Regions from separate parts of the Spirosoma jeollabukense genome, predicted to be linked through region 1. Evidence: riboswitches for the same ligand, from Rfam matches in the RefSeq annotation. Region 1 holds a riboswitch; the other holds the start of a gene.
The links. Region 1 has a riboswitch for cobalamin ahead of ACYVEA_RS25305 (cobyrinate a,c-diamide synthase). Riboswitches for the same ligand answer to the same signal wherever they lie in the genome.
Positions count from the first base shown of each region.

Region 2: it holds a riboswitch for cobalamin, as region 1 does, so the genes downstream of both, ACYVEA_RS16400 (TonB-dependent receptor plug domain-containing protein) here and ACYVEA_RS25305 (cobyrinate a,c-diamide synthase) in region 1, are expected to answer to the same signal.

Region 1 is NZ_BAAHAD010000008.1:267,587-272,616, forward strand. Features, by position in the region: gene ACYVEA_RS25300 (TonB-dependent receptor domain-containing protein) at 1-1,324, opposite strand, end outside; cobalamin riboswitch at 1,627-1,831, shown strand; gene ACYVEA_RS25305 (cobyrinate a,c-diamide synthase) at 1,974-3,332, shown strand; gene cobN (cobaltochelatase subunit CobN) at 3,337-5,030, shown strand, end outside.
Region 2 is NZ_BAAHAD010000003.1:532,630-537,659, forward strand. Features, by position in the region: one part of gene prfB (peptide chain release factor 2) at 187-246, shown strand; one part of gene prfB (peptide chain release factor 2) at 248-1,264, shown strand; gene ACYVEA_RS16390 (sugar phosphate isomerase/epimerase family protein) at 1,435-2,379, shown strand; gene ACYVEA_RS16395 (SDR family oxidoreductase) at 2,376-3,146, opposite strand; cobalamin riboswitch at 3,280-3,505, shown strand; gene ACYVEA_RS16400 (TonB-dependent receptor plug domain-containing protein) at 3,583-5,030, shown strand, end outside.

The sequences.
Region 1 (5,030 bases):
TGGTGCTATGGTTCGTCGATTGATCGGCTCGGGCCAGGTAGTTCGCTTTTCCGGCATCAGCCGCGTTGCCGGTAATCGCGGCATCGGGCATCAAATAGAAATAAGGACCAAAACCGTTTGAGAAACTGCTGCTGTGGGTAAAATTGGTTGTCGAGGTAAAAGTCGACGACATTTTGTACGTCACCTTGCCAAATAAATTGACGCTTCTTGAGGTCTGCTCAAGGCCGCTCCCCATGTACGAATTTTGATAATCGACGTTCAGCTGGTCGGCCCGTGAAGCACCCAGCGCGGCTGCGGGATAATAAAAGAAGAGAATTTGCTTGCCTATGTTACGTCCCTGAAACAACTCGGCGTCTGCTAGGAGAGTTAAGCGATCGTTGACTTTATACGACAGGCTTGGCGCCACGGCGAAGGTTCTGGAAAACCCCTGTGTCTGGAACGTACCTTCGTAATTGAAGGCCGTATTCAGGCGGAAAAGTAGCTGTTTTGCCTTGTCGATAGGTGCGTTGACATCGGCGCTCACCCGGTTGAACCCGTAGCTGCCACCCGCGTAGGTGATTTCTCCCCCAAAGGTGTCGTATGGTTTTTTAGTAATGCGGTTAATTAAGCCACCGTATGATGTCAATGTGCTCCCAAACAACGTAGCCGATGGCCCTTTGATAACTTCCAGTTTTTCCAGATTGGCCGCATCAATGGTACTCGTTACGTTACCGGCAAGCCCGTTTCGGAGCTGACTCTGCACAATAAACCCACGCGTATTGTAGAAACTGCCACCGTCGCCCGCGCGTCCCGTGGCATCCCACATTTTCTGAAGACCGGGTGCATTCCGCATGGCGTCATCCACCGAAAAGACCAGCTGTTCAGACAGTAATTCTTTGCCGATGGTGTTATAAACCTGCGGATTTTCCAGGTTTCTCAAAGGCATTTTGCCCACGTCGTCGCTGCTTTTAGCCGCAAATCGATTCAGTTTACCCGCCCGAATAATGACTTCCGTCAACTGAGCCGTGTTCTCCGACAAGGTAAAATCAACCGGTGCTGTTTCCCTTCCGGAAACCGTTACGGTTTTCTCCTCAGAGCGCAGGCCGATCGCCGAAACCAGCACTGTATATGAACCCTCTTTTACCCTGGTAATTGCATATTCGCCTTTGCCATTGGTAATGGCACCCTGGCCTTTTCCTTTCAGGACGACTGTAACATACTCCGCCGGGTTGCCATCAGACGTCAGGATTTTCCCTCGTACCGTAGCCACTTGCTGGGCATTCGTGAGTAAAGGAAAGGTAACGAACGTGGCAACGATCAACAGGAATTGTAAATACTTAACCATTTTCACTCTTATTTAGACTAATTATAAAAATGCAAATGACTATATAAACAGGAAACCACGCAAGTAGTTTGCATGATTTTCAGGTAAAGTGATACGGAAAGTTTGTATTGTCTTGTTTTTTCTGACAGCAAAGTTGACGGCCCAATTGTCTAGATAGCTATAAAATTTCCTATATCCGTCAGGCAATTCCTTGAAAGCGTTGGCTGATATGATGACTAGCTATATAAGGGTTGTTTACGCTTTACTACGTTTTGCTGAGTGGATAGCGCCAAAAGTGGTATCTTCGCCCGATAGTTATATTTGTTTCTCCAACAGAGAAGGGTTTGCTTCGCTGCAATTAATAGGGAATCGTGTGTGAGTCACGAGCTGTCGCGCAACTGTAAGTAACGCTGAAATTTCTGCCGGGGCGAGTCATCGCCGGGTACGTCCACTGGTCCGATTTGCCGGGCTGGGAAGGTTGGCAGAGATGTTACAAGCCAGGAGACCTGCCTTTTTTTGTTGACAATGCTTTCGCGTTTTGAGGCATGGTCAAGTTGGGTGGTATTAGTCTTCAGGGATCATTTTAGCCCGTTGGTACGCCTATCCTGTCCGTCCTCTCACTCGTTAGTGCTGGAAGCAACCCAGATTCAGCCTAAATCAGTTTATTGAGGTGACAAGCGATCAACCCATCTTCAAATCCCACTTCCTGATTGCCGCACCATCCAGTGGTTCCGGCAAAACCACGCTGACGCTGGGGGTGCTACGTGCTTTGGCGAATCGGGGCTTGCGGGTACAGCCGTTTAAATGCGGGCCGGATTACATTGATAAGATGCATCATACCACAGCGGCTGGCACCCCAAGCATCAATCTCGATACGTTCATGGCGGCCGAACAACACGTAGCGGAGGTTTATGCGCAGTACGCTGGTTCTGCCGATGTGGCGGTGACGGAAGGGGTGATGGGTTTGTTCGATGGAGCGGACCGGATGCAGGGGAGCAGTGCGGCCATTGCCGAGTTACTGAATAGTCCGGTTGTGCTGGTTATCAATGCAAAGGCGATGGCCTATTCAGTCGCGCCGTTGCTGTATGGATTCAAGAATTTCTACAAAGGCATTAACCTCGTCGGGGCTATTTTCAACTTCGTCAACACAGAATCGCATTATCGCTTTTTAGCCGAAGCCTGCGCCGATGTGGGCGTCGAAGCATTAGGCTATTTTCCGGCCAATCCCGCATTTGCCATTCCGTCGCGGCATCTGGGCCTGCATATTTCGGACGAGACACACTATGAAACCATTATCCAGACCATTGCCGAAGCGATTCCAAAAACCATTGATATCGATCGACTTCTGGAAATTACCCGCACAGAGCTGACTCCAATTCGATACGTACCTCGTTCGTTGCCCCGCGCTGCGCCTATCAGGATTTCCATTGCTCGTGATGAGGCATTTACGTTTATGTACCACCAAAATATAGACGTGCTGACTCGGTTTGGCAAGGTTACTTTTTTCAGTCCGTTACACGATGCGGTTCTTCCCCAAACGGATTTTCTGTACCTACCCGGCGGCTACCCCGAACTTAATGCCGAAGCCTTGAGCCAGAATGTTTCCATGCAGGAGAGCATTCGAGCGTATTGTCAGTCGGACGGGTTGGCCTATGCTGAATGCGGTGGCCTGATGTATCTGGGCCAGTCGATTACGGATGCTGACGGAAACTCGTTTTCGATGGTTGGCGCATTGGATACCACTACGTCGATGCTCGCGCCCAGAATGACACTCGGTTACCGGATTATTCAGTGGGATGAACTGACGCTGAAAGGCCATGAATTTCACTATTCAACCTTAGAAGAACGTAACGTGCAGCCGTCCGTCGCATCGGTGACAAACGCGAAAGGAGTGCCCGTTGAGACGAAGTTATACCGAGTGCAAAACACCTTTGCCTCGTATCTGCATGTGTATTGGGGCGATAAACCGGAATTTATCCAACAATTGCTGTCGGCCAAATCTGTTGACAAACGTTACGTTACGATGTAAAAGTATGACTGAAATCAAACGCCAGCGGGTGATGCGGCCCGACGGAAAAGCCATTAATCTTGTTCAGCGACGGGGGCATTTGTCCTATTGCTATAATGCCTGTTGCTGCGGCCGAACGGATCGGGGTTTTGCCGCCGTGCCGGTCGATCTGTACAAAACGGAATGGCTACGGCGCAAAATCCGGAACGTAGTGCACATGACCAAAGGCGGTTGCCTCGGTCCCTGCACGCTGGCCAATGTCGTTACGTTGCTGTTCGACGGTAATTCGGTCTGGTTCCAGTCGATCAACAGCGACTGGCAAGTAATCGCGATTTTCGACTATATCGAAAGCATGATTGCTGCCGACGGATTTCTGGTTCCCCCCGCCGAATTGTCGGAGTACGTCTTTCAGTTTTACACCTGGAAAGGTTCGGAAATAGCCACGCAACTTGGTCAGACGGCCACGCCATCGGGCGGCATCGTGTTTCTGACCCACGCCGACACCGATTTGCTGACGTTGAGTCTTGTCCTGCAGGGTTTACCGGACGACTTTCCGAAAACGTCGGGAATCAGTTTACTGGCGATCAGGAGTGAAGCACAAATGGCACAGTTGCTGGACCGGGAAATTGGCGCAGCCCAGATCATCGTGCTACGTATCCACGGTCGGCCGAGCAGCGTGCCGGGCTTCCACGAACTGGTTCGTCGGGCGAATGAGAAAGGCCAGCACCTCATCGTGATCAGCGGTACGGGCGATCTGAACCCCGAGTTTGCGGCTGCTTCGACGGTTTCGCCCGCTATTCTGCATGATACGCTGGCCTACGTTCAGGCGGGTGGTTACCAGAACCTTAACTCACTACTGTACTTCCTGTCCGATCATTTGCTGATGACGGGCTTCGGGTCGGATGCGCCTATTCAGCTACCCGAGCACGGCATCTACCATCCCGATCTGCCCGAAAACGCAGACCTGTCGGATTGGGTGCAACGGCATAATCCCGACCAGCCAACCGTTGGTATTACGTTCTATCGGTCGCACTGGATTAGCGGAAATATGGCCTTTATTGATGCCTTGGTTCGTTCGCTGGAAGATAAAGATGTCAATGCATTGCCCGTTTTTACATCCTCGCTCAAAACCGTCGATCCCGAAACAAACGAACCGTTCGCCTTTCAGTTCTTCACGCCCGAACGGGGAGGCATTGCCATTGATAATCTGATCAATACCATTTCGTTTGCCATGACAGACGTCAGGCCAATGGGCGAAGATTCTGGTTCGTCAGTGGCATTGATGCGGTTGAACGTACCTATCTTTCAGACGATTACCAGCGGCATGGGACGTGGCCCGTGGGAGTCGTCGAGTCGGGGACTGAATCCGCTGGACACGGCCATGAACGTAGCGATTCCCGAATTCGACGGACGGATTATCACCGTCCCGATTTCATTCAAGGAGAAAGATCGGGCGACAAAGGGCTACGAACCCGTTGACGACCGGATTGAGCGCGTAACCGGACTGGCAGTACGTTTCGCCCGCTTGCGACGCTTGCCGAATAGTCAGAAACGTATCGCGTTCATTTTTACCGATTCCAACACAAAAGCCTCGCAGATTGGCAACGCGGTAGGGCTGGATGCTCCGGCGTCATTGATGAACATGCTGCACGCCATGCAGGCCGAAGGGTATCGAATCGAGAACCTTCCCGAAAGCGGCACCGCTCTTATTCACGAGCT
Region 2 (5,030 bases), on a different contig from region 1:
TTCCTAAAAAGAGAACGCAAAGGTAGGCTGAAAAGTTGATACCGGGGCTTCCATCTTGCAGGCGCAAGCGGTTAGCTACGTGCCGGAAACCGGAAAGCCGCCTTCTTTTGTTCTATCTTTGTACTTCCTAAAGCCATTTACGGTGTTTGGGCAGTATACCTATACATTAACAAGTACGACAAGTTCATGACAACCGACCAGTTGACCGACTTGAGAGCCAGAGTAGAGGCCCTAAGGGGGTATCTTTGACTACGATAATAAGAAAGAACAATTAGCTGAACTCGAACAGCAAACCTTCCAGCCAGAATTCTGGACCGATGCCACCCGTGCGGAGGGGGTAATGAAGCAGGTTCGCACCCTGAAAGGCTGGACTACCGGCTATGAAAAACTAAATAGTCAGTTTGGTGATCTCGAAACGCTGTTCGAATTTTACGAAGCGGGCGACGTGTCTGAAGACGAAGTAGACCAGGAAGGTCGCAAAGTTACGGCCACGCTCGAAGATCTCGAACTCAAAAAAATGCTCGGTAATGAAGAGGATCAGCTTAGTGCGGTTCTCGAAATTAACGCCGGAGCAGGTGGTACCGAAAGCCAGGACTGGGCCGATATGCTCTACCGCATGTACATGCGCTGGGCCGAAAAGCACGGTTACGGGCTGAAACAGGTTGACTATCAGGATGGTGATACCGCTGGTATTAAATCGGCAACGATTGAAGTAGACGGACCATTAGCCTATGGATTCCTGAAATCTGAGAATGGTGTTCACCGATTGGTACGTATCTCCCCGTTTGATTCCAACGCTCGTCGGCATACATCCTTCGCGTCGGTGTATGCGTATCCGTTGGTCGATGATACCATTGAAATTGAAGTGAATCCCGCCGATATTGACTGGGATACATTTCGGTCGGGTGGGGCCGGTGGTCAAAACGTAAACAAAGTGGAGACAGCGGTACGGTTGAAACACAAACCATCGGGCCTCATTATTGAGTGTCAGCAGGAACGTAGTCAGTTACAAAACAAAGAAGTCGCCATACGCCTGCTGAAATCTAAATTATATGAGATTGAAGTCCAGAAACGTAATGCAGCCCGTGCCGAAGTGGAAGCTAGTAAGCAGAAAATCGAGTGGGGCTCGCAAATTCGTTCCTATGTGTTGGATGACCGGCGTGTGAAAGACCATCGCACCGGTTACCAGACATCTAATACAGAAGCCGTACTGGACGGCGACATTGATCCCTTCATCAAAGCATTTTTGCTGGAGCAGGAATAACAGACTAAACGATCAACGCTATCTTTAGCGTGATTAAGAAGAGTTGATTGAGCTATTTATGGATGATTAGCTCAATCAACTTTTCCCAAAGACAGCAAGTAGGTTTAGGCGATTTTCTGATTTACCAGAGGTGTGTAAATCTAGATAGTCGCCTGAATTTTTTATCGTTTATGTCTCAATCCATAACTCGTCGTCAGACGTTGGCTGCCCTGACTGCCTCAGTTGGTGCAGCACTTTCTCCAAATTCACTGAACGCTATGCCTGCGCCAAGTGCTCAGTCACCCTTTACGCTTTGCCTGAACATGAGCACAATCCGGGGGCAAAAACTCGGATTCGTAAAGGAGTTAGAAGCCGCTTCTAAAGCAGGGTTTCGGTCGGTTGAAATCTGGGTTGAGACATTGCAGACGTATCTGAAAACCGGAGCTACTACGGCAGATGCCCGTAAAATTTTGGCGGATAATGGCATAAAGGTTGAAAATGCTATAGGTTTCGCGCCCTGGATTATAGACGATGAGGCTGCTCGCACTAAGGGACTTGAGCAACTTAAGGGTGAGATGGGGATGCTGGCCGAGGTAGGTTGTAAGCGCGTAGCTACCCCGCCTATAGGTGCTCAAACCCCTGGTAGCCCTAAAATCGATTTGTATAAAGCTGCCGAACGCTACCGGGCTATTCTGGAGTTGGGCGACAAAACGGGCGTTGTACCTCAATTAGAATTATGGGGCTTTTCTCCCAATTTGAGTCGCCTGGGAGAAGTTATGTTTGTTGCTATCGAAAGCGGCCACCCGTCGGCTCGGGTGTTGCTGGATATTTATCATCTCTACAAAGGCGGTTCAGGTTCGGTTAGTTTGCCATTGGTGGGTAAACCGGCTATTGAAGTATTTCACGTCAACGATTACACCGCCGATTTTACCCGCGAAAAAATAACCGATGCCGACCGGGTGTTTCCCGGTGATGGAGTTGCCCCCATTCGCGATACGTTGAAACTCATCAAACGTACTGATCAGCCTATTGTGCTGTCGCTGGAAGTATTCAACAAAAATTACTATGCGCAGGATGCGATGACCGTCACGAAAACGGCCATGACGAAGATGAAAGAGATGGTGGCCGGCCTTTAAAACGCCCAGGCCATCAAACCACCATCCACAGAAATCGTTTGGCCAGTGACGTAGCCCGATGCCGGCATACTCAAAAAAGACACGACAGAGGCCACTTCATCAGCTTCGCCGATGCGATTCATGGGGGTTCGTTTCAGGATACCCGCTAATTTTTCGGGATTCGTTAGCACGGGCGTGGCTAGCGGTGTATTGATGTACCAGGGCGCTACGGCATTTACCCGGATGCCATCCGACGCCCATTCAACGGCCAGATTACGCGTGAGTTGCAGCATCGCGGCTTTGGTCATGCCATAAAGCGAACCACTGCTAGTATGCGCTAGCCCGGATACCGACGAAACAAAAACAATCTTCCCGTTACCCGACGCTTTCAAAAGAGGGTGGGCTCTCTGACTCAGTTCATAGGCCGAGCGAAGATTCGTATTCAAAATGTGCTCATACTCGGCTGAGCTGTAATCGACGGTGGGCTTTCGGATGTTGGTTCCGGCGTTGTTGACCAAAATGTCCAGTCTGCCCCAAGTTGCTTTTACAACCTCAATAACCTGATTGGCTACGTCCGGTTGGCTGATGTCGGCAGCAAGGCCTGCTACCGTATGACCCTGCTGTTGATACGTGGTTAATTGTTGCTGCAAACGTTCATCATCGCGGGCCACAATGAAAACGGCCGCCCCGAGATCGAGAAATTGACGAACGATGGCTTCGCCGATGCCTTTTGTGCCACCTGTTACAAGGGCATATTGGCCGCTCAGCGACCAGAGTGATTGATTCATGGAGTTTTTGGTAATGACTATAAACGTAGCGTAGGCTAAAAATAGTAATAGCAATCATACCATAGTCGTCGTTGCATAGGTTTCCATCAATACTCTTGACTGAACACGTGACAATACTCCACGAATTCATCTACCTTTGTCCTGAGTTTTCGGTGCCTGATACTGTTTCATAGCAGCTTTCGTGGCTTAAAAGGGAAGTTGTCGAACCACAGATGTGGCGAAATGACAAAGCTGTCCCCGCAACTGTACGTCTCTCACCAAAATCGGGTCAATCTACATTGCCACTGCGCTAAGTCTAGCGTGGGAAGGCCGGAGCCGATGAGACAAGCCAGGAGACCTGCCGATAACTGTCAGTTAGTAACGCATTCGGAGGAAATGCGTCAACGTAGTGATTGGGTAATCCAGCGTTTTGGAGTACAGTTATTTTTCATTGATATTGGGAAAGCAAACCCTTTGGCGGTTCGTTTTAAGTCTGTTTGTCAGCCTGTTATATGGACGTATCAGTTACGCCCAAACGGATACGGTGGTGGCTGACCAGCCGCACACAGGACAAGTTGTATCGCTGTCGTTGGTGACGGTGCGGGCCATCGCGCCCGAGCGATTTCTGGCGGGGCAGAAATTACAACGTATCGACTCAACAACGCTTCTTCAGTTTCGATTTGGGTCACTAACCGATCTGCTGGCGTTCAATACGCCACTGGCGTTTAAAAATTACGGCCCCGGTCAGTTAGCGACGGTTTCGTTTCGAGGTACCTCGGCCAACCATACTGCCGTTCTCTGGAATGGCATCAATATCAACCAGCCAAACCTTGGCCAAACGGATTTTTCGACACTTCCCGTTGCTGGCTTCGACCGGATGGCGGTTCAGTACGGTTCTTCAGCCAGTGTTGTTGGCTCCGATGCTGTGGGCGGGAGTGTGCTATTGGGTAGCAGTCCTGTCTGGCAACCGGGTATTAACGTAACCGTTGGCCAGCAACTGGCTTCCTTTCGAAACAATAACACACAGGTGGGCATGCGATACGCTTCGGTGTTGGGCCAGAACTGGAAATTATCGGGGAAGACATTTGCCTATCGGAACAAGTTTAACAATGATTACCCATATACCGAACGGCGCAATTATTTCATGGAACAATCGGCCACGGCCCAGCGTGGATTCATGCAGGATCTTTATTTTCTGCACAAAAGTGGTAAGCAGCTATCAGTGAATGCCTGGTTAACCGATAATGACCTGACTCTTGCGCCCCAGGACCCTATTGCTCGTGAACGTACCCGTACGCAGTCAGCCCGTCTGCTTGCTACGTATGAAAATGATCAGACAACCCTGCGCCTGGGGTGGATTCGTGACGTCATTGATTATGGCAAAGGCGATTTTTCACAACCCAGCCATACGGCAACGGATCGTTTCATTGGCCGAGTTGAGCGGGAGTTTAGCTTGTTGCAGACTAAAATCAATAGTCACTTAAATTTGAGAGTTGGGGGCGAGTGGTCGCACTATCGAACGCGAACGGATGGCTACGGCGGCCAGTTAATTCAGGAAGACCGGGGGGATTTATATGCGCTGCTACGTTTCCAGACGACTCGCTGGCTAATTTCAGCGAATCTTCGACAAGCCTTCGTAACGCATTTTAATCCACCCATTACGCCATCGCTTGGCGCTGAATACCAGGTTATACAACACGATCTGTTTACGTTGACGGCTAAAGGATCGGTGAGTCGCAGCTATCGCGTACCAACGCTCAACGAGCGCTATTGGATCGACCTGGGCAATCCGAACCTGCTTCCTGAAAGTGGCCTGAATGCCGAAGCGGGATTAGCTGCAACTATTGTTTTCTCCGATCACCTTAACCTGAACGCCGAAGCAACTGCCTATCATAACCGGGTAGA